3 regions of the Rhodoferax sp. XS2R6 genome follow, and region 2 is predicted to be linked to each of the others. Evidence: predicted binding sites of a transcription regulator. Region 2 holds the regulator's gene; each other region holds the start of a gene.
What was found. Region 2 encodes sigma-54, which starts transcription at its own class of promoters, with help from an activator protein. Its sites were predicted from a motif close to TGGCANGNAANCTGCTTT; they were not measured.

Region 1: a site for sigma-54 is predicted at 4,094-4,111, ahead of glnK (P-II family nitrogen regulator). Genes of this name have one in related genera too.
Region 3: a site for sigma-54 is predicted at 2,248-2,265, ahead of AC097A_RS07090 (ANTAR domain-containing response regulator). Genes of this name have one in related genera too.

The regions. Positions count from the first base shown of each region.
Region 1 covers NZ_JBWMAY010000005.1:81,200-88,823, reverse strand. Annotated here, with positions in the region: gene AC097A_RS16450 (ExeA family protein) at 1-449, shown strand, start outside; gene AC097A_RS16445 (tetratricopeptide repeat protein) at 446-1,567, shown strand; gene AC097A_RS16440 (substrate-binding periplasmic protein) at 1,576-2,337, shown strand; gene AC097A_RS16435 (YifB family Mg chelatase-like AAA ATPase) at 2,401-3,945, opposite strand; gene glnK (P-II family nitrogen regulator) at 4,197-4,535, shown strand; gene AC097A_RS16425 (ammonium transporter) at 4,556-6,073, shown strand; gene AC097A_RS16420 (aldose 1-epimerase) at 6,184-7,050, shown strand; gene AC097A_RS16415 (SMP-30/gluconolactonase/LRE family protein) at 7,047-7,624, shown strand, end outside.
Region 2 covers NZ_JBWMAY010000006.1:23,178-30,801, forward strand. Annotated here, with positions in the region: gene AC097A_RS17330 (THUMP domain-containing class I SAM-dependent RNA methyltransferase) at 1-424, opposite strand, end outside; gene rpoN (RNA polymerase factor sigma-54) at 421-2,025, opposite strand; gene lptB (LPS export ABC transporter ATP-binding protein) at 2,025-2,801, opposite strand; gene lptA (lipopolysaccharide transport periplasmic protein LptA) at 2,798-3,406, opposite strand; gene AC097A_RS17350 (exopolyphosphatase) at 3,482-4,414, opposite strand; gene AC097A_RS17355 (thiol:disulfide interchange protein DsbA/DsbL) at 4,509-5,162, opposite strand; gene AC097A_RS17360 (SPOR domain-containing protein) at 5,231-5,899, opposite strand; gene argS (arginine--tRNA ligase) at 5,921-7,618, opposite strand.
Region 3 covers NZ_JBWMAY010000002.1:114,258-121,881, reverse strand. Annotated here, with positions in the region: gene AC097A_RS07105 (branched-chain amino acid ABC transporter substrate-binding protein) at 1-541, opposite strand, end outside; gene AC097A_RS07100 (Hsp20/alpha crystallin family protein) at 635-1,024, shown strand; gene tsaD (tRNA (adenosine(37)-N6)-threonylcarbamoyltransferase complex transferase subunit TsaD) at 1,094-2,149, opposite strand; gene AC097A_RS07090 (ANTAR domain-containing response regulator) at 2,279-2,926, shown strand; gene AC097A_RS07085 (hypothetical protein) at 2,993-3,442, shown strand; gene AC097A_RS07080 (ABC transporter substrate-binding protein) at 3,815-5,059, shown strand; gene ntrB (nitrate ABC transporter permease) at 5,084-6,013, shown strand; gene AC097A_RS07070 (ABC transporter ATP-binding protein) at 6,066-6,887, shown strand; gene AC097A_RS07065 (MFS transporter) at 7,074-7,624, shown strand, end outside.

The DNA of each region.
Region 1 (7,624 bases), on a different contig from region 2:
CCGAAAAGCGCAAGCTGCTGCAGCTGGTGCTGCTGGGCCAGCCAGACCTGGACGACAAGCTGGCGCGGCCCGAAATTCGCCAGCTACTGCAGCGCATTACTTTCAGCGAGTACCTGGGCCCCATGCAAGCCCAGCGCGTGCCGGGCTACTTGGCGCACCGCTTGCAGCGGGCCGCCTTGGGCGAGTCCACCGACACCCAGGTGTTCACGCCAGCGGCGGCTCGCGCGATTGCGCAAGCCAGCGGTGGTGTGCCGCGGCTGATCAATATCCTCGCGCACAAATGCCTGATGCTGGCATACGGGGAGGACCAGCACCGGGTCAGCGCTGCGCACGCGCGTTTGGCTGCGCGGGACACACCGGGTGTGCTGCTGCGCCGCCCTTGGTGGCGCAGCCTGTGGCCCGGAGCTGGAGCGCGTGGGCTGCGTAGCGCACAAGGAGAGTCGGAATGAGTGTGATCAACAAAATGCTGCGCGACCTGGACCAGCGCCAGACCCCGGCCGCAGGCGCTGCCGATCTGTTGCGCCGTGACACCACCAGCGTGGCCACACCGCCCACGGTGCGTCGCCGCTCACCCGCCCTGCGCTGGGCCACCGCGTTGTTGCCTGTGGCTACCATGTTGGCTGGCGGCTTGGTTTGGTGGAGTTTTCAGCAGCAGCTCCCGGCCGCACCGTCCGCGCCCGCACCTGTCGTTCAAGCGCCTAGCCCGGCTCCTGCTGTTGCTCCTGTAGTGGAGCCTGTGGCCCCCGCACCGGAGCCCGCTGCACTTGCCTCCCCGATGCCTGCGCCTGCGCCCGTGAGCACCGTACCACCTTTGCCTGCCGCACCAGCCTCTGCCAAGGCGCCACTCAGTGTGGGCTTGCGCATGGATGCGACCTTGTCCAACCCGTCCTCCGCGCTGCCGCAGGCAACACCGGTGGCCCTGCCCGCAGCTTCTGCGGCCAAAGCGGCGGTGGCGAGCGCCAGTGCCATAGTGCCACCCACCCCCGTCGCCCCTGTGGCTGCCCAGATGCCAGCCAAGCCCCCGCTGCCTGTGGCGGAGGCTGTGCCTGCGGGTGCACGCCAACAGCAGGCCGGGCGAGAGGCGCTGGCCCAAGCCCAAGCCTTGTGGGCGAGTGGCTCTCGCGACACCGCCATCAGCACCCTGCAGGAGGCGGTGGCGACGGCAGAGCGCAGCAACCAGGGTGGCGGTATTGCCAATACGCTGGTACCCATGGTCCGTGAACTCGCCCGCATGGAGCTGGCCGAGGGCCGGCCCGCCGCGGTGTGGGACATGTTGTTGCGCCTGGAGCCTTTGCTGGCCAACCAGCCTGAGTTATGGGCGCTGCGGGCCAATGCGGCCCAACGTCTGGGCCGCCACCAGGACAGTGTGCAGGCCTACACCACGGCCTTGCAATCGCGCCCCAGCGAGCAGCGTTGGCTTCTGGGGGCGGCGGTGTCATTGGCCGCGTTGGGTCAAACCGGACCCGCGGCCGAGATGGCCGACAAAGCCCGCGCCGTCGGCCCTGTGAGCCGCGAGGTACTGGCATACTTGCGCCAACAGGGAGTACCGTTGACCGACCGACCGTGAGGTTTGTGATGCGCCATTGCCTGTTTGCCGGGGCCCGGTTTCTTGCGCTCTGTGCCACTGCCTTGGGCCTGGCGCTGCCAGTGCAGGCCCAAACCGCCAGCGTCGAACTGGTGACGGGTGACTACCCACCGTTTTCCAGCGAAGAGGCCCCTGCCATGGGGGTCTTGTCTGAAGTCGTGATGGCGGCGTTCAAGGAGCAGGGTGTTGCCGCCCAGCTGCGGTTCATGCCTTGGCAGCGCGGTTATATGGAAACCCGCAACGGTCTGCACACCGCCACCTTCCCCTACGTCAAGAACGAAGAGCGCCAGCGCGACTTCTGGTTCTCCCAGCCCCTGTATCCCGACGTGGTGCGTATTTTTGTGCCCTCGGATACCGACACCAACATGGACTGGGCTGGCAAGGCCATTTGTATACCGCAGGGCTACAACATGGCGCGTGTGGCCCCTTTTATCGAGAGTCAGCAAGCCCGCGTGGAGCGTCCACCAGACATGCTCAACTGTTTTCAGATGCTGCAGCGTGGGCGGGTGCAGGCGGTGTGGAGCAGCGAAACGGTGGCCGAGTTTGTGACCCGCGACCTGCGCCGCGAGGGACTGCGTTTCAAGCCACTGACCTTGGGGCTGGAGTACCCGGTGGAGTTGTACCTCATCATCTCGCGCCAGCTGCCGCAGGCGCAGCAGTGGCTGGAGCGTTTCAATAGCGGCCTGGCCCGCATCCAGAAGAACGGCACGTACGCCAAAATTCTGGCGCGGCACAAAATGCAAGCCAAATAGGCCTCTAGCGCCCGTCGATACTGCGCAAAAAGCTACCAATAAGATAGCAATTGCAGGGCCCGGTTAGCTGCTCGCACGTAATACCCGGCGGTACTGCATGGCCTCGGCCACATGGGCCAGGCCCGTGCCTTCGGCACCCGCCAGGTCGGCAATGGTGCGGGCAATCTTCAGCGTGCGGTGGGTGCTGCGGGCCGACCAGCCCAGTTGGGCCGCCGCAGCCTGCAGAAATTTGCTGGCCGCGGCATCCAGCTGGGTGTGGGTGTCGATGGCTTGGCCGGTCAGGGCCTGGTTGGGGACGCCCTGGCGTGCCACCGCGCGTTGGCGTGCGTCGCTGCAGCGGGCGCGAATGCGGTCGGTCGACTCGCCAGCCGGACTGCCCAGCAGCTCGTGGGCGGGCAGGGCGGGCACCTCGATGTGCAGGTCGATGCGGTCCATCAGCGGGCCGCTGAGTTTGGCCTGGTAGCGGTGCACCTGGTCGGGCGTGCAGCGGCAGCTGTGGCTGGGTGAGCCCTGGTAGCCGCAGGGACAGGGGTTCATGGCGGCAATTAGCTGAAAACGCGCGGGGAACTCGGCCCGCCGAGCCGCGCGGGCGATGGTGATGCTGCCGGTCTCCAGCGGTTCACGCAGGGCTTCCAGCGCCGCTCTGGGAAATTCGGGCAGTTCGTCCAAAAACAGGACCCCGTGATGGGCCAGCGAAATTTCACCGGGCCGCGGCGGCGAACCACCACCCACCAGGGCTACGGCGCTTGCCGTGTGGTGCGGGCTGCAGGTGGGGCGCTGGCCCCAGCGCTCCATGGCAAAACGGCCGCACAGGCTGCCAATGGCGGCGCTTTGCAGGGCCTCGTTGGTGTCCATGTCGGGCAAGAGCCCGGCAAACCGCTGCGCCAGCATGGACTTGCCCGAGCCCGGCGGACCGACCAACAACAATGAATGGCCGCCAGCGGCGGCAATTTCCAGCGCGCGTTTGGCGCCGGCCTGGCCTTTCACGTCGGCCATGTCGGGGCCACGCAGCTGCAGGCCGGGTGGTGCCCCCTGGATGCGCACCCAGCCCTCGGGGTCTTCGGGCACAGCGGGGGCATCGCCGGTGGGGGGCGGGGCAAAGTGGCGCACCACATCGAGCAGATGGCGCGCACGCACCACATGGGAGTCTGGCACCAGCGCCGCTTCTTCCGCACTCTCGGGTGGAAGCACCAAACGGGTGCTTACCTGGGCGGTGCGCAAAGCCAGCGCCATGGCCAGGGCGCCGCGCACAGGCCGCAGCGCGCCGGACAAGGACAACTCCCCGGCAAACTCGTACTGGGCCAAGGCGGCTCCGTCGATTTGGCCGCTGGCCGCCAGAATGCCCAAGGCAATTGGCAAATCCAGCCGTCCGGAGTCTTTGGGCAGGTCTGCCGGGGCCAAATTGACGGTAATACGCTTGTTATGGGGAAATTCGAGTCCGCTGTTCTGGATGGCGCAACGCACCCGTTCGCGCGCCTCTTTGACCTCCACATCGGCCAAACCGACCAGACTGAAGCTGGGCAGGCCATTGGCCAGGTGCACCTCCACCGTGACCTGCACCGCGTCTAGCCCCAGCAGGGCGCGCCCCTGCACCAAAGACAAGCTCATGGACCCATACTCCCAAAACGGTGCGCCGCATCACAGTGCATGCAGTGTGTTTGCACCAATGCTGTGCATGCTGTATTTATGTACAGGTATGTTACTCCAGTCCGCGCCGTTTGGGGCGCGGCCCCGCGGATTTGAGGGGCTTTTAACTTGGCATGCCTTCTGCTTTATTGGGTGTATCTCCAGACGTATGGAGAGGCAGACCAGCCAGACCCGGTGTCTGTATTCAACTGTTATCAAGCTGAGGTGAACACATGAAACTCGTAACGGCCATTATCAAACCGTTCAAGCTCGATGAGGTGCGAGAAGCCTTGTCTGGCATTGGTGTGCAAGGGATTACCGTGACCGAAGTCAAAGGCTTTGGTCGCCAAAAAGGCCACACAGAGCTGTACCGCGGTGCAGAGTACGTGGTCGACTTTTTGCCCAAGGTGAAGATTGAAGCGGCGATTGACGACGCTTTGGTGGACCGCGTGATCGAAGCCATCGAAGGTGCAGCCCGCACCGGCAAGATCGGCGACGGCAAGATTTTTGTCTACAACCTGGAACAGGTTGTGCGCATTCGTACCGGCGAAACCGGCAAAGAAGCGCTGTAACCAGAAAGAGAGCCCACAACATGAAAAAATTGCTTGCTTCCCTGGCCTTGGGCCTGAGCCTGCTGACGGCCGGATCCATTGCGCTGGCCCAAGACGCCAAACCCGCCGAAGCCCCAGCGGCTGCCGCACCGGCCGCTGCTGCCCCCGCTGATGCGGCGGCGCCTGCTGCTGCCCCGGCACCCGCCGCGGCTGAAGCGGCGCCTGCCGCCCCCGCTGCGGCTCCCCTGGTCCCTAACAAAGGTGACACCGCCTGGATGACCACGGCTACCGCCTTGGTGATCTTCATGACATTGCCTGGTCTGGCCCTGTTCTACGGCGGCTTGGTGCGCAGCAAAAACATGCTGTCCGTGCTGATGCAGGTGTTTGTGGTCAGTGCACTGATCTACATCCTGTGGGCTGTCTACGGTTACACCCTGGCCTTCGGTGGCGACGGTGCATTCATTGGCACACTGGACAAGCTGTTCCTCAAGGGCGTAACCACGGAATCCGTGGCAGCAACCTTCAGCAAAGGCGTGGTCATTCCTGAACTGACATTCGTGGCCTTCCAGGCAACGTTTGCCGCCATCACCTGCGCACTGATCGTTGGTGCCTTCGCCGAACGTATCAAGTTCTCCGCCGTGCTGGCTTTCAGCGTGTTGTGGTTCACCTTCAGCTACCTGCCCATGGCACACATGGTCTGGTACTGGGCCGGCCCTGACGCGATCTCTGACGCTGCTTCGCTGGAAAAAGTGGTGGGCGCAGCTGGTTTCTTGTGGGCCAAGGGCGCACTGGACTTCGCTGGTGGCACCGTGGTGCACATCAACGCCGCGGTTGCTGGTTTGGTTGGTGCCTACGTGGTGGGCAAGCGCATCGGTTACGGCAAAGAAGCCATGGCCCCTCACAGCCTGACATTGACCATGGTCGGCGCTGCCATGCTGTGGTTTGGCTGGTTCGGCTTCAACGCCGGCTCCAACCTGGAAGCCAACGGCCTGACCGCCTTGGCCTTCATCAACACCTTGTTGGCCACCGCTGCTGCGACCCTGGCCTGGATTACCGGTGAAGCCCTGACCCGTGGCAAAGCCTCCATGCTGGGTGCTGCTTCCGGCGCCGTGGCTGGTCTGGTTGCCATCACGCCTGCTTGCGGTTTTGTGGGCCCCATGGGCGCCATCATCATCGGCCTGGTGGGCGGTTTTGCCTGCCTGTGGGGTGTGAACGGTCTGAAGCGCCTGCTGGGTGCCGATGACTCCCTGGACGTGTTCGGTGTGCACGGCGTCGGCGGTATCGTTGGTGCCATTTTGACTGGCGTGTTCGCTTCGCCTTCTCTGGGCGGCACAGGCGTGTACGACTACGTGACCAACGCAGTGGCCGAAGGCTACTCCATCGGCACCCAAGTCTGGATCCAGACCCAAGGCGTGCTGGTCACCATCGTGTGGTCTGCTGTGGTTTCCTTCATCGCCTTCAAGCTGGTGGACCTGGTGATTGGTCTGCGCGTCAGCGAAGAAGACGAGCGCGAAGGTCTGGACATCTCCAGCCATGGCGAAACCGCCTACAACCGTTAATCCCCAGGATTCGGTTACGAACTAGTTTCAATTCTTCTTGAGACATTGGCCCGGTCGGACTTTGGTCCCGCCGGGCCTTTTTTCGCCGCTTCGCGGTGCACAATCCCGCCATGACTTCCACACTCACCCTGCGCCACGGCGATTTGCTGTGCGACATCAAACCTGAATTGGGCGGTAGCATTGCCGGCCTGTGGTTGGGGACCGATCCCGTATTGAGCTCCGTGCCCGGTGCGCAAATGCAGACGGTGCGCCAGTCCGGCAGTTACCCGCTGGTGCCGTTTTCCAACCGCATTGGACAGGCCCAACTGCAATGGGCAGGCACCAGCCATCCGCTGGTCCGCAACTTTGACCCCGAGCCGCATGCCATCCACGGCGTGGGCTGGCAGCGCCCCTGGGCGGTGCTGGAGTCGTCCGATACGTTTGCGTTGCTGTCCCTGGAGCACCGAGCCGATGCCGCCTGGCCGTTTGATTTCGATTGCTCCCAGGCCTTCAAGCTGGAAGCCGGGGCGCTGGAGATGTCGCTCTCCATCACCAACCAGTCGCCTGTGGCGGCGCCTGTGGGCTTGGGCTGGCACCCTTTCTTTCCCAAACGCCCCGGTACCGAAGTGCAGTTCTCGGCCACCGGCCGCTGGGAGATGGGCTCGGACAAGCTGCCCACGCACCGCGTGGCGCACCCCGGCTTGCAGCAAAGCGTGGAGTCGCTCACCGTAGACAATTGTTTTGACGGCTGGGGCGGCGTACTGACCTTGCAGGATGCGGTGATGCGCGTGCGCGTCTCGTCCGCGCTGAGCCGCCTGGTGGTGTACACCCATCCCGAGCGAGACAACATCGCTGTGGAACCGGTCAGCCATGTGAACAACGCGCTCAACCTCATGACCCAGACAGGCGCGCGTGCCGAGGACTTGGGCGTGGTCATCCTGCAGGCGGGCCAAACCTATTCGTGTGAGATGCGTATTGAAGTGGAGCGCACCGTATGAGCTGGCAAACCTTGAGCCAAGACCTCTTTGAACTGGGTGAGTCGCCCTTCTGGCACCCGCACGAACAACAGCTCTATTGGGTCGACATTCCAGGCAAAGCCCTGCTGCGCGCCAATGTGTACATGGGCACGGTACAGCGCTGGGACATGCCCACCGAGCCCGGTTGTATTGCCCCCGCTGCGTCGGGTGGGCTCGTGGTGGCGCTGCGCCACGGCGTGTTCCGCGCACGCGAGTGGGGCGGGGCGCTGGAGCCCATCGTCGCGTTGCCCTATGACACGGCAGTGGTGCGCGCCAACGACGGCAAGTGCGACGCGCTGGGCCGCTTTTGGGTCGGCACCATCGACGAGCCCAAGGCTGGCCGTGTCGCGGCGCTGTTCAGCATCGACTGCCGCCGTGGCCTGCCCGAGGTGGTGCAGCATGCGGCGGGTGCCCTGACTGGCAACGGCCTGGCGTGGAGCCCCGACAACCAGACGATTTACTGGTCCGACACACCCAACCATGTGGTGCACGCCTGGGACTACGACCTGCAGACCAATACCCTGGATGGGCAACGCAGCTTCCAGCAATGTGCGCC
Region 2 (7,624 bases):
CGGGCCACTGCGTGTTCACGTCAGGGCGCACGCCGCCCGCCACTTCGCGGAAGCGGTCACACACGGCGTCCTTCACCTTGAGCGCGGCAAAGTTCAGCGAGGTCAGCGGGCTGTGCTGCGCGGTCACCTCAACCTTGATGCTCTCCTTGGGCGTGAACCATTGCTCCCATGGCACTTGCAGGCCGGCGCGGTACAGGTCTTGTTCGCTGCGGTATTCGGTGTACGACACCAGCACCAGCACGCGCTGCGAGAGGCGGCTGTACAGGTTGAGTAACATGGCGTGCGCAAACGAGGTGCGCACCGCCACACCACCGCGCTGCTTGGTCACGCAGCCGGGCGGCAAGCCGGTGATTTGCAAAATCTCCGGCGACAGGTACTCCTCCACGCCAGCGGCGCAGGGGAGAAAAAGGGTCAATTGGTTCATAGCGCTTTGCGGAGTGAGGCGGGGGCGATCTTCAGGCCCTCGCGGTATTTGGCCACGGTGCGCCGGGCGCATTCGATGCCCTGCTCTTTGAGCATGTCAGAGATCTGGTTGTCACTCAAGGGCTTTTTGGCGCTCTCGGAGGCGATGAACTGTTTGATGAGCGCACGCACCGCGGTGCTGGAGGCATTGCCGCCGCTCTCGGTGCCCAAACCAGAGCCAAAGAAGTACTTGAGCTCGAAGGTACCAAACGGCGTGGCCATGTACTTGGCCGTGGTCACGCGGCTGATGGTGGACTCGTGTAGCCCCAGCTCGTCGGCAATTTCGCGCAGCACCAGCGGGCGCATGGCCAGCTCGCCGTGGGTGAAGAAGTTTTTCTGCCGCTCCACGATGGCCGTGCTCACGCGCAGGATGGTGTCAAAGCGCTGCTGAATGTTTTTGATGAACCAGCGCGCCTCCTGCAGGCGCTGCTGCAGGGCGGCGTGGCCGGCACCGTCGCGCCCCCCGCGGTGGTTGCGCAGCACGTTGGCGTAAATGTCGTGCACCTTGAGGCGCGGCATCACCTCGGGGTTGAGCTGCACGCGGAACTTCGGCATGCCGCCGACCTTGCCAATCGACACCACCAGTACGTCGGGCACCACGATGTTGCGCTCCACGTCGATGAAGCGGCGTCCGGGCTTGGGCTCCAGCCGCGCGATGAGCGCTATCGCTTCGCGCACCAGCGCATCGCTGCCCACGCCCATTTGCACCAGGCGCTTGATGTCACGCCTGGCCAGCAGGTCTATGGGTTTGCTGCAAATGCCCAGCGCCACCCGCAGCAGCTCGGCGCGTTCGTCTTCACCATCCACCTCGGCCTGGGCCAGCAAGGCCTTGATCTGCAAACGCAGGCATTCGCCTAGGTCACGCGCGCCCACGCCCACGGGCTCCAGACTGTGCAGCAGGCCCAGCGCCACCGTGAAGTGGTGCACCAGGTCTTGCAGCTGTTCTTCGTCGCCAGGGCTCAGGCTGCGCGCCAGCTCTTCCAAAGGGTCTTCCAAGTAGCCATCGTCGTTGAGCGATTCGATCAGGAAGCGCAGCGCGGCCGCATCGGTAGCATTGGTGCGCAGGCTCAGGGCCTGGCGGTGCAAAAAGGCCTGCAGCGATTCGGTGGAGCGCGCCAGCTCGGTGGCGTCTTTCTCTTCGTCATCACCCAGGTTGTTGGCCTTGGCGTCCACGCCCCACTCGCCATCGTCGGGCGTCATTTCGGTGGTGCCGTCGCCTTCCCAGTTGGGTTCGTCGCTGCTGCTCAGCGGCGTGGCTTCTTCGTCATTGCTGCTGGTGCTGGTCGAGGTGGCGTAGTCCGCCACCGCACTGGGTGCGTAATCCACCTCGCTGCTCTCGGACAAGCGGTCGCCTTCGCTGACCGTGGCATCCACGGCATTCAGCCCAAAGTCTTCGCGCTCGGCCCGGTCCTCGGTCAGCTCCAAAAACGGGTTCTCGTCCAGCATCTGCTCCACTTCCTGGCTGAGCTCGAGCGTGGAGAGCTGCAGCAGACGGATGGACTGCTGCAACTGGGGCGTGAGCGCCAGGTGTTGGGAAACGCGTAAAGACAGCCCTTGCTTCATCACATTTTGAAATGCTCACCGAGATAGACACGGCGCACATCGGCGTTGTTCACGATCTCGGAGGGGGTGCCCTGCGCCAGCACATGGCCGTCGCTGATGATGTAGGCGTGGTCGCAGATGCCCAGGGTCTCGCGCACGTTGTGGTCGGTGATGAGCACGCCGATGCCACGGCCCTTGAGGAAGTTGATGATGCGTTGAATTTCGATCACCGCAATCGGGTCGATACCGGCAAACGGTTCGTCCAGCAGGATGAAGCGCGGCCGCGTGGCCAGCGCCCGCGCAATCTCCACACGGCGGCGCTCGCCGCCCGACAGGGCCAGCGAGGGCGACTCGCGCAGGTGTTCCACGCGCAGGTCTTGCAGCAGCGCGGTCAGGCGCGCTTCAATCTCGGTCGACTTGAGCGGGTTGCCCGCCTCGTCGCGCTGCAGTTCCAGCACCGCACGCACGTTGTCTTCGACATTCAGCTTACGGAATATCGAGGCTTCTTGCGGCAGGTAGCCCAATCCCAGGCGCGCGCGGCGGTGTATGGGCATGTGTTCGATGGACTGACCGTCGATGGTGATGTCGCCCGCGCTGGCGCGCAGCAGGCCCACGATCATGTAGAACGAGGTGGTCTTGCCCGCACCGTTGGGGCCCAAGAGGCCCACCACCTCGCCAGTGCGCACGGCCAGCGATACGTCCTTGACCACCTGGCGTTTGCCATAGGACTTTTGCAAATGCCGGGCTTCCAGCCGCCCGGTGCTGGTGTCCGGGGCTTCTTGGATGGGCGCACTCACTGGGCGGCCTTCTCAAGTTGCGGCGTGGCACGCAGGGTAGGACTGGATTGGGGGGTGGTGGGTGCTGGGGCGTCCGGTTTGGGTGTCAGCATGGCGCGCACACGGCCCGCGGGCGCGGTGGCACTCTTGGGTGCGCCGTCTACGGTGAACTTGTCGCTGAGGTTCTCATACAAGATGGCCGCACCGGTCACCTCATCAGCCAGCGTGGCACCGCGGAAGCGACGCAGCTGGGCCTTTTTGATGAAGCGCACGGTGTCGGCCCGACCGTCATATTCGATGGTTTCGCCATCGCCTTCAATGAATTCGTCCAGCCCATCACGCTTCTGGCGAAAGAACGCCGGGGTGGCCGCCGAGCCGGTTACCAAGCCAAACTGGTAACCATCGGGGTCCTGGCGCACTTCGAGCTGGGCGCCGCGGATGACGATGCTGCCCTTGGTCAGCACCACATTGCCGGTAAAGACGCTCACCTGCTTCAAGTCGTCATAACGCAGGGCATCGGCCTCCACATTCATGGGCTTGTTGCGGTCGGCCTTTTCGGCCCAGGCGTACCCCGCCACGCTGGACAGGACCAGCCCCAAGGACACCGACAGAATAGTTTTTTTCATAAAGGCACGAAACTTGCTCGAAAAGCGCTTCGGCCATTGTACCGAGCGCTTTGCGCATTTCGCGCCTTGGCTGACTCAGCCGTCGGCGTTAATTTTTTTGACCAGCGCCTGCAGCACCTCGGCCGCGCGGTCATTCTCGACCTGGCAGGTCCCCGCGTTGGCATGGCCGCCCCCACCGTAGCCCAGCATGAGCTCGCCAATATTGGTTTTGGAAGTGCGGTTGGTGATGGACTTGCCGGTGGCAAATACGGTGTTTTGCTTCTGCAAACCCCACAACACGTGGATAGAGATATTGGTCTGCGGGAACAGCGCGTAGACCATAAAACGGTTCACCGCAAAGATGGTGTCTTCGTTGCGCAGGTCCAGCACCAACAAGTTGCCCTGCACGGTGGAGCAGCGCAGCAGTTGCTCCTTGGCCTTGGCCGCGTGCTCAAAATACAGCTCCACACGCTCCACCACGTCGGGCAGTTGCAAGATTTTTTCGATGCCATGGTGGCGGCAGTACTGGATCAAATCCATCATCAGCTGGTAGTTGCTGACGCGGAACTCACGGAAGCGGCCCAGGCCCGTGCGTGAATCCATCAGGTAGTTCAGCAGCACCCAACCCGTGGGAGCCATGATTTCATCGTGGCTAAAGCGAGCCGAGTCGCCCTTGTCTACCGCTTCCATCATGTCGTGGAAGCGCGCCGGGAAACGGTTGGTGCCGCCGTAGTGATCAAACACCACGCGTGCGGCCGAGTCGGCGTCGGGCAGGATGATGTGGTTGGGGCGTTCGCCGGTGTTGCGCACCGTCTCGGACTCGTGGTGGTCAAAGGCCAGATGCACGCCGGGCACATAGGGCAGGTTGGTGGTGATGTCGCGGTCGGACACCTCCACCTTGCCGTCCTGCATGTCCTTGGGGTGGACGAACTTGATGTCGTCGATCAAGTCCATCTCGTTGAGCAGAACCGCACACACCAAGCCATCAAAGTCACTGCGGGTGACAAGCCGAAATTTCTGGTGCGCCATGGGAACAATCTCCACAAAGGTTGAATGGGTGCCAAACCATTCTAGCCCCGCCCCTTGCGGGCTGGCGCCATTCCCGGCGTAAAAACCCGGGGGCTTAGCGACCGGCGCGCACGTCGGCCACCAGCACGTCCACCACCTGCAGCGCACGCGGCATAGTGCCCGCCATGGAGCCATCGGTGTAGTAGCGCCCGGCCACGCCCAAGGCAGGGACACCCTCAACCTTGTAGGCGTTTTGCAGCTGGGTGGCCTTGGTGACCTTGGTCACCACGGTGAAGGAGTTGTACTGCTGCACAAACTTGGCTTTGTCCACGCCCTGCTGGACCACCCACTCCAGAATCGCCTCGCCGCTGGCAAGGTTCTTCTTCTCCACGTGGATGGCGGCGAACACCTTGGCGTGCAGTTTTTCCACCAGCCCCATGGCTTCGAGGGTGAAATACAGGCGCTGCTGCGGTGCAAAGCTATCCTGAAAGGCAACAGGCACACGGCGCAACACTACGTCTTTGGGCAACTTGCCAATCCAGGCCTGCAGCGTGGGCTCGAACGCATTGCAGTGCGGGCAGTTGTACCAAAAGAACTCCACCACTTCGATCTTGCCGGCGCTGGCTTCCACAGGAGCACGTGGGTCCAGCACCTGGTAATCGGTTCCCGCCTTGGGTTTGCTGGCTTGGGCTTGTACCGATGTGCCCAACAAAGTGGCCGAGGCCACGGCAGCACCAGTGGTCAGTTGCGTGAATTCGCGTCGTTTCATGTCCATCTCACTTGTAAAGAGGCTGGTGGGACAAAGCCCCACCCAGAAAGTTCCTGTTGGGCCCGCGCTTAACGCTGGACCCGGACCAACGCGGTCTCCATGCCAGCCTTGTCCATTTTGTCCTTGGCCTTGTCCGCATCGTCCTTCTTGTCAAAAGGTCCCACGCGCACCCGGAACACCGGACGGCCCGATTGTTCGCGTTCGGAAATTTTGGTTTCTATCCCGCTCAGGGACAGCTTGGCGCGGTGGCTCTCGGCGTCTTCAGCCTTCTGGAAGGCTCCGACCTGCACAAAGTAGACAAAGGCATCGGCCTCTGCGGGCGCCGCGGTTTTGGCCTTGGCCAGATCTCCCAGCGGGTCTGCCGACATGGCGGGCTTGACCTCGCCCTTGGCATCGGGCTTGGTGACCTTGGCATCTGCTTTGGCATCGGCCTTGGGTTCGACTTTGGCCTCGGTCTTTGCTTCGACCTTGTTTTTGGCGGCCGACGCAGCAGACGCTGGCGTGGTGGCCGGAGGCACTGCGGGGGCAGGATTTTTGCCATACAGGATGGCGTTAGGGTCCCAGTTTTTGTTCTTCTGCGCCTCAGCTTCATTCTGGTCGGCGCTGCGGCTCTGGCTCTTGTTCATAAAGGGCACCGGCACCTTGGTAACGTAGACCGCCACCGCCAGGGCTGCCCCCAGGCCCACCACCACACCGACGATGAAACCCACAATGGTTCCGCCACGTTCAAACTTCATGTGCTGCTTTCTCACTTAATCTCACATTTTTTGCGGGGCACTCACGCCCAGCACGGCCAAGCCATTGTGCAATACGCGGGCTGTGGCGGCCACCAACGCCAGACGTGCCAGCTTCACCGCTTCGTCGTCCACCAGAATGCGCTCGGCATCGTAGTAGCTGTGGTAGCTGGCGGCCAGTTCGCGCAGGTAGAAGGTCACGTCGTGCGGGGCTTCGCCCTCGGCCGCGGCGGTCAGCATCTCGGGGTACTTGGCCAGCAGCAGCATCAAGGCCTGGGCCTGCGGGCTGTCCAGTGCGGACAGGTCCACGGCCTTGAGACCGTCCACATCACCGCCCCAGCTGGCCAACACCGAGCAGATGCGCGCATGCGCGTACTGCACGTAGTACACCGGGTTGTCGTTGTTCTTGGCCACGGCCAGGTCCACGTCGAAGGTGTACTCGGTGTCGGGCTTGCGGCTCAGCAGGAAGAAACGCACCGCGTCCTTGCTGGTCCACTCAATCAGGTCGCGCAGCGTCACATAGCTGCCCGCGCGCTTGCTGATCTTGACCTCTTCACCGCCCTTGACCACACGCACCATCGTGTGCAACACGTAGTCGGGGTAGCCCTGGGGAATTCCCACATCGGCTGCTTGCAGGCCGGCGCGCACGCGGGCAATGGTGCCGTGGTGGTCGGTGCCCTGGATGTTCACCACCTTGGTGAAGCCGCGCTCCCACTTGGCGATGTGGTAGGCCACGTCGGGCACGAAGTAGGTATATGTACCGTCCTTCTTGCGCATCACGCGGTCCTTGTCATCGCCATAGTCGGTGGACTTGAGCCACAACGCGCCGTCCAACTCATAGGTCTTGCCATTGGCAACCAGCTTGTTCACAGCCGCCTCGACGCGCCCGCTGGTGTACAGGCTGGACTCCAGGTAGTACTCGTCAAACTTCAGGTTGAAGGCCTGCAGATCTTTGTCCTGCTCGCGGCGCAGGTAGGCCACGGCAAAGTTGCGGATCGACTCCAGGTCGTCCACATCACCGCTGGCGGTGAAGCTGCGGTCATCGGCCTGCACGGTGGCCTTGGCCAAAAAGTCGTTGGCAATGTCCTGGATGTAGTCGCCGTTGTAGAAGGCCTTGCTGGCGGGGTTCTCGGGGTCGACCGGCCAGCAATCGTCACCGGGTTTGAAACCCTTGGCGCGCAGCTGGGTGCTGTTGGCCAGGGTCAGGATCTGCACGCCGGCGTCGTTGTAATAAAACTCGCGGTGCACTGCGTAGCCCTGGGTGGCAAACAGGTTGCATATCGCATCGCCCAGCGCGGCCTGGCGGCCATGGCCCACATGCAGCGGGCCCGTGGGGTTGGCCGAGACGAACTCGACCAGCACACGCTGGCCGTTGCCCGGCTGGTAGCCAAATTGGTCACCCTGGCCCAGCACCTCGCGCACCACTTCTTGTTTGGCGGCGGGCTTGAGGCGGATATTGATAAAGCCCGGGCCGGCAATCTCAATGTCTTGCACCCATTGGGCATAGACCGGTGTGGCCAGCAGGTCGGCACGCAGGGTCTCGGCCAGCTGGCGCGGGTTCATTTTCAGGGGCTTGGCCAGTTGCATGGCCGCTGTGGTGGCCAGGTCGCCATGGGCCGCCACTTTGGGAGATTCAAAAGCAGCCTTGGCACCCGAGCCGGGGGAGAGTTGTTCCAGGCAGGCGGCCAGCGCCTGCAGGAGATCGTGTTTGACGGTGAGCATGGCGCG
Region 3 (7,624 bases), on a different contig from region 2:
CGTCCTTGAGCACATCCATGAGTGCGGCCATGCGCATGTCGGAGTGGGCGTCAAAGCGGAAATGCCAGAAGCTGCACTTCTCGTTCGTCAGCTCGGGCAGCACGGCGGCGTAGTTGAGGAACAACACGCGGCGCGCCGGGTCACGTTCGTTGTGTTTGTTGATGGCGTCGATCAGCGAAGCCGCCACACCCGAGGAATTGCCCTGCAGGATGACGCGCGCACCGCCGTCGATGGCCGAACGCAGTGCCGACAGCGCCTCTTCGGTCTGGCCCTTGCTGTCAAAACGCTCCAGCTGCAACAGCTGGTTGCCGCCCGCGCCGGCGGGCAGCTTCACGCCACCGCGGGCATTCACACGCTCCACCGCCCAGACGAAGTTGCGGAACCCGGCTTCACCACCGCTGGCGTTGGCGCCGCTAAAGCCTTCAATGATGGCAATTTTGATCGCCGAGGGGGTTTGGGCGAAGGCGCTGGCGAGCGACAAAGTGGACGCAAATAGCGCTGCTGCGCCCAATTTCAAGACCTGGCGGGAAAGAATAAACATGGGAAATTTCTCTTGAAATGAGAGGGAAAGCGCTCAGCTTGGGAACATGCGGCGATCGCTGTGAGAGCCGCGCAGTGTACTAGGAGTCACACCATGTTTTTTGCCTCTGCACCTTCCGCTTTCCAGTCCGCCGTGCGCCGCCCCGCTTATGCCCACGCAGGCCGTTCCGTCGAGCGTTTCATCGATGACACCTTGTTCTCGGCCCGCCAAAGCGCCGGCGCCTACAAGCAGGACGAAACCTCGTTCACCCTGACGCTGGACATGCCCGGCATTGCCAAGGAGCAGCTGAGCATTGCCATCGAAGGTGCGGTCGTTCGCATCCAGAGCAAGGAAGACGCCCCCCGCCGCTACCGCGCTGCTTACGAACTGCCCCAGGACGTGGACAGCGCACTGAGCGAAGCCAAGCTGGAAAACGGTGTGCTGACCCTGAAGCTGGCCAAAAAAGTGCCGGTGAACAACGCCACCGAACTGACCATCCAGTAAAGCCCGACCGCCAGCAGCTATCAATTCAATAGCTGCTGGCGCTTATTCCACGTAGGCTAGAGGCTAGTTTTACAGTAAATGCAGGGGCCAGCGGGGCTTGACGTCGAACGCGTAGGTCTTGCTGGCCTGTTGCAAGCCACTTTGCAGCCGCATGGCGGCGGCCATGGCAATCATGGCGCCGTTGTCGGTGCACAGGTGCAGCTCGGGGTAGTGCACGCGCACACCGCGCTTGGCGCACTCGGCATTCAGCAGCTCGCGCAGCTTGCGGTTGGCGCCCACGCCACCCGCCACCACCAGGCGCTTCAAGCCGGTTTGTTTGATGGCTGCCATCGATTTTTTCAACAGCACCTCCACAATCGCCGCCTGCGTAGACGCCGCCAAATCGGCCTGCTGCTGGTGCGGCAATGCGTCGAACACGCTGACTGCACCCGCAGCCACCATACGTTGGCTTTGCACCAGCACCGCCGTTTTCAGGCCAGCAAATGAAAAGTCCAGGTTGCCGCTGTGCAGCAGCGGCCGCGGCAGCTGGTAGGCCGTGGGGCTGCCCTCCTCCGCCAGCTTGGACAGCAGCGGCCCGCCGGGGTAGGCCAGGCCCATGAGCTTGGCGGATTTGTCAAAAGCCTCGCCCGCCGCATCGTCAATGGTTTCGCCCAGCAGCTCGTAGCGGCCCACGCCGTCCACACGCATGAGCTGGGTGTGGCCGCCAGACACCAGTAAGGCCACAAACGGGAATTCGGGGGGATCTGCACTTAGGAATGGGGACAGCAAATGCCCTTCCAGGTGGTGCACGCCCAGCACGGGCTTGTCCAGCGCCGCGCCCAGGGCGCAGGCCACACCGGCACCCACCAGCAAGGCACCGGCCAAACCAGGGCCGCGGGTGTAAGCCACCACATCCACGTCTTGCAGGCTGTGGCCGCTCTCATTCAGCACCTGCTGGGTCAGCGGCAGCACGCGGCGTATGTGGTCGCGGCTGGCCAGCTCGGGCACCACGCCGCCATAGGCCTGGTGCATCTCGATCTGGCTGTGCAGCGCGTGGGCCAGCAGTGTGGGCACGGCGCTGCCCTGCGACTGCACCATGGCCACGCCTGTTTCGTCACACGAGGACTCGATTCCCAACACCAGCATTGCTTGTTTCCTTCAGAGCCGCCGAGTTTAGAGGATGGGCCCTTCACCCCCCTAAAACCGCAGCCTTGCGCACTAGACTGGTGCGCCGCAACGCAGACTGGCGCGACTTTTGCATGCCATGATGCCCATATGACCGAGCCGCTTCGCATCGTCGTGATCAACTCAGACTTGCAGGTCGACGACCCGCAGGACACCCACGCGCTGGACCAGGCCGAACGCTCGCGCAGCCTGCGTATCGGGTTGCTGGAAAACGGTTTCAACCTGGTGGCCTCGCTGCCCGCCGACGTCTACCTGACCGAGCGCCTGGCCCAGCTGCAGCCGGACATGATCATTGTGGACGCCGAAAGCGACGCGCGTGACGCGCTGGAGCACGTGGTGATGGCCACGCGCGACGAGCGCCGCCCCATCGTCATGTTCACCAACGACAACGACAGCGGCAACGCGCGTGCCGCAGTGGCAGCCGGTGTGTCGGCCTACATCGTGGCGGGCCTGCAGGCCGAGCGCATCCGCCCGATTCTGGATGTGGCCATGGCCCGCTTCCAGCATGAACAGGCCTTGCGCCAGGAGCTGGCCAACACCCGCAGTGAACTGCATGAACTCTCCGCCGCCCTGCAAGACCGCAAGGTGATTGACCGCGCCAAGGCCCTGCTGATGCAGCGCCAGCAGCTCAGCGAAGAAGCCGCCTACGCCAAGCTGCGCAAAACGGCCATGGACAAAAACCTCAAGATTGTGGAAGTGGCCCAGCGCATGCTGGATGTGGCCGACCTGTTGTCCTGACAGAGGCACACAACTGGTTACGCCTGGTTAACACATGGGGAACATTCGAGGACTATGCTGAACACTATGTCACACGAAATCCCCATTGAACAACTGGCCGCCGAGGTGTACGACGCTGCGCCCGGTGCTGTGCAGGAGCGCATGGTGTCGCAACTGGTGGGGAAAATCTACGAAACCGCACCCGTAACGGTACGGAGCACACTCATCCTGCACCTGATGAAACCGTTGGGCGTGTTGTCCCTGGTGGCGGTGGCCGACGGCATCTTTGCCAAGATCCGCTTTCGCAGCGGCTGGCCCGAAGTGCAAGTGTTGCCCGACGATGTGAAAAATGTGGAACCCCACGACGTAGTGGCGCTAACGCACTATGCGCAGCAGGTCAGCGTGCACGTGCTGGACGGACTGGCTCGGGTCGTCATGGCCTCGCCGGTGCTGGCCACCTCTGCCGCTGCGGCCCTGCTGGTCCACATCCTGGTGCAGCGCAGCCGCGCAGATCGCCGCACCGAACACCGCGGCTAGTCACGCCGGGTACCCGCCCCAAACTACGGCGTAGGCGCCTGCCCCTGGGGCATTTTCCTGCTTTGGTGCAGTGCACAAAACCGGTGCGCCACATCCATTTTTTAATGAAATAGGCCTCTAGCGCCCGTAGTCATTGCGCAAGCAGCTCCTAAATTCATAGCACACCACAGCAACAACAAGCTGGCACAGACATTGCATTAATCCCTGCGAGACCGGCAACGGTCATGCACTGGGCTCCACCTAACGGCGGGTGGGTTCCATGCAACAGGACAAAGGCGTCCCCACGGGTTCACTTGCGCACCGCGCAGCGAACCCAGTGCGGACGCCTTTTTTGTTTTTCGTTTTGTGTTTTTCACTTTTGGAGCTTGTGCCATGACAGACCTTTTGAAAGCCAAACTCAGCCGCCGTGCTGTTCTGCAAACTGCCGCCGTGGGCGCCATTGGCATCGACCCTGCGCTGCGCGCTGCGGTGTACGCCGCGGGCTCGGACGCTCCGGAGAAAACCGAAGTCAAGATTGGCTTCATCCCGCTGACCGATTGCGCCAGTGTGGTCATGGCCTCGGTGCTGGGCATCGACAAAAAATACGGCGTCACCATCATCCCCAGCAAAGAAGCCAGCTGGGCCGGTGTGCGCGACAAGCTGGTCAACGGCGAGCTGGACTTTGCCCACGTGTTGTACGGCCTGGTCTACGGCGTGCACCTGGGTATTGGCGGCCCCAAGAAAGATATGGCCGTGCTGATGAACCTGAACCACAACGGCCAGGCCATCACGCTGTCCAAGAAGCTGGCTGAAAAAGGCGCGGTAGACGGTGCCGGTCTGGCCAAACTCATGGCTAGCGAGAAGCGTGAATACACCTTTGCCCAGACCTTCCCCACCGGCACCCACGCCATGTGGCTGTACTACTGGATGGCAGCCCACGGCATCAACCCCATGAAAGACTCCAAGGTCATCACCGTGCCGCCCCCCCAGATGGTAGCGAACATGCGTGTGGGCAATATGGACGGCTACTGCGTGGGCGAACCCTGGAACCACCGCGCCATCATCGACGGCATTGGTGTGACAGCAGCCACCACCCAGGACATCTGGAAGGACCACCCCGAAAAGGTGCTGGGCACCACCGGTGATTTCGTCAAAAAGTACCCCAACACCGCGCGCGCCGTGACCGCCGCGATCCTGGAAGCCGGCAAGTGGATCGACGCCAGCCTGTCCAACAAAAACAAGATGGCCGAAACCATTGCCGACAAGAGCTACGTGAACACCAGCGTGGACGCGATCAACCAGCGCATCCTGGGCCGTTACCAAAACGGCATGGGCAAGACCTGGGACGACCCCAACCACATGAAGTTCTTCAACGAAGGCACGGTCAACTTCCCTTACCTGTCGGACGGCATGTGGTTCCTGACCCAACACAAGCGTTGGGGCTTGCTGAAAGACCACCCCGACTACCTGGGCGTGGCCAAACAAATCAACCAGATCGACATCTACAAACAAGCCGCTGCGGCCAGCAAAACACCGCTGCCCAAGAGCGATATGCGCAGCAGCAAGTTCATCGACGGCGTGGTCTGGGATGGCAAAGATCCCAAGAAGTACGCCGACGGATTCAAGGTCAAAGCCTAAGTCACCCCACCCAAGGAGACCACCATGGTCAGTGCTGTCTTTCACTCTCCCCTGGCCGCCGCGGCCGAGGGGTCTGCTATCAAAACAGAAGCTGCTTCCGCAGATTCAACAAGGGCTGCAGCCCAAAAACCTGTGCAAACCGTAGCCTCCAAGCCGAGCACGCCCGGTTTTGACTGGCGCGGCCTGCTGCTACAGGTGGTACCGCCCCTGTGCGGCATCGCCCTGCTGGTCGGCATCTGGGCCCTGGTGAGTGTGGGGACCGGGGCCAGCATCCCTGGCCCGCTGGAAACCTGGAAACAAGCCGTCATCTTGTTCAGCGATCCGTTCTACAGCAAAGGCCCCAACGACCAGGGCGTGGGCTGGAACGTGCTGTTCTCGCTGGAACGTGTGGCGCTGGGCTTTGGCCTAGCCGCTGCGGTGGGCATTCCGGCGGGTTTCATGATCGGTCGTTTCGAGTTTTTGAGCCGCATGTTCAACCCGCTGATCAGCCTGCTGCGCCCCGTGTCGCCACTGGCCTGGTTGCCGATTGGCCTCTTGGTGTTCAAGGGTGCCAACCCCGCCGCCATCTGGACCATCTTCATCTGCTCCATCTGGCCCATGATCATCAACACCGCGGTGGGTGTGCAACGTGTGCCGCAGGACTACATGAACGTGGCGCGTGTGCTGAACCTGAGCGAGTGGAAGATCGTGACCAAGATCCTGTTCCCCTCGGTGCTGCCCTACATGCTGACCGGCGTGCGCCTGGCAGTCGGCACGGCCTGGCTGGTGATTGTGGCGGCCGAGATGCTGACCGGTGGCGTGGGCATTGGCTTCTGGGTCTGGGACGAGTGGAACAACCTGAACGTCAAGAACATCATCATCGCGATCTTTGTGATCGGCATCGTGGGCCTGCTGCTGGAGTACGCCCTGATCAAACTGGCCACCGCATTTACGTTTGAAGAGGTGAAAAGCTAGCAACTTTGCGGGACAGATCTTTAGCTCTGTCCTCAACTGATTAGGAAAAACTATGCAAAAGTACATCGAAATCCAGGGCGTCGAACAAACCTTCAAAACCAAAAAGGGCCTGTTCCCCGCGCTGCGCGACATCAACCTCACCGTCGCCAAAGGCGAGTTTGTGGCCCTCATCGGCCACAGCGGCTGCGGCAAGTCCACGCTGCTGAACCTGATTGCAGGCCTCACCACCCCCACCGCTGGCAACCTGCTGTGCGCCAACCGCGAAATCGCCGGCCCCGGCCCCGAACGCGCCGTGGTGTTCCAGAACCATTCGCTCTTGCCGTGGCTCACCTGTTTTGAGAATGTGTACCTGGGTGTGGAGCGCGTGTTTGGTGCAGGCGCCAAAAGCACCGGTGCCCCGTCTGAAAACAAGGCCCAGCTCAAGGCCCGCACCGATGCCGCGCTGGCCCTGGTGGGCCTGACGGCTGCGGCGCAAAAACGCCCGGGCGAAATCAGCGGTGGCATGAAGCAGCGTGTGGGCATTGCCCGCGCCCTGGCCATGGAACCCAAAGTGCTGCTGATGGACGAACCCTTTGGCGCGCTGGACGCCCTGACCCGCGCCAAGCTGCAGGACGAGCTGCTGGAGATCGTGGCGCGCACCCAAAGCACCGTGGTGATGGTGACGCACGATGTGGACGAAGCCGTGCTGCTGTCCGACAAGATCGTGATGATGACCAACGGCCCAGCCGCCACCATTGGCGAGGTGCTGAGTGTGGACCTGCCGCGCCCACGCAACCGCGTGGCCCTGGCAGACAGCCCGCAGTACCTGCAGTACCGCAAGGCCGTGATCGACTTTTTGTATACACGCCAGGCCCACGTCGAAAAGGCAGCCTGACCCCCTCCTGGCCCGCGGCAAATGCCCCAGGCCAGCACGGCACCTCCCATTGCGGCGCACACAAGTTGTGCGCCGCACCATTTCAGGCCTGCAAATCGCTCCAAAACACCGCAAAACTGCGCCCCAAGTTGGCCCGTTTTTTGCACTGTTTGTGGGAATACCACTCCCTTTTGAAGGATTTGCACCATGGCGGGCTTCCGCACCTTTCTCAAATCAGGGCATGCACCAACCTTGGCCGCAGCCTTTGTCTACTTCTCCTACTGCTGCGGTGTCTGGGTCACCAACGGCGCCATGGCACCCTTCATCAAGGAATCCCTGAACCTCAGCCCCTCGCAAATCGGGCTGATGTTGTCCATCCCCATTTTTGCGGGCGCCCTCATGCGTTTCCCGCTGGGCATCCTGGCCCAGTACATTGGCCGCAAAAACGCCACCCTGGTCGAGATGGGCGGCATCGCCATCGCCCTGTTGTTTGGCTACTTTTTTGTCGACACCTTCAACGACCTGCTGGCCATGGGCGTGTTGCTGGGCATTGCCGGCGCCAGTTTTGGTGTTGCGCTCTCGCTGGGCTCGGGCTCCTTCCCGGCGCGTTACAAGGGCCTGGCCATGGGCCTGGTCGGTGCGGGCAACGTGGGCACCTCAGTATCGGCCCTGCTGGCCCCCATGCTGGCCCAGGCCTATGGCTGGAAGACGGTGTACGGCATTGCCGCCGTGGGCCTGCTGATTCCCGTGATCGTGAT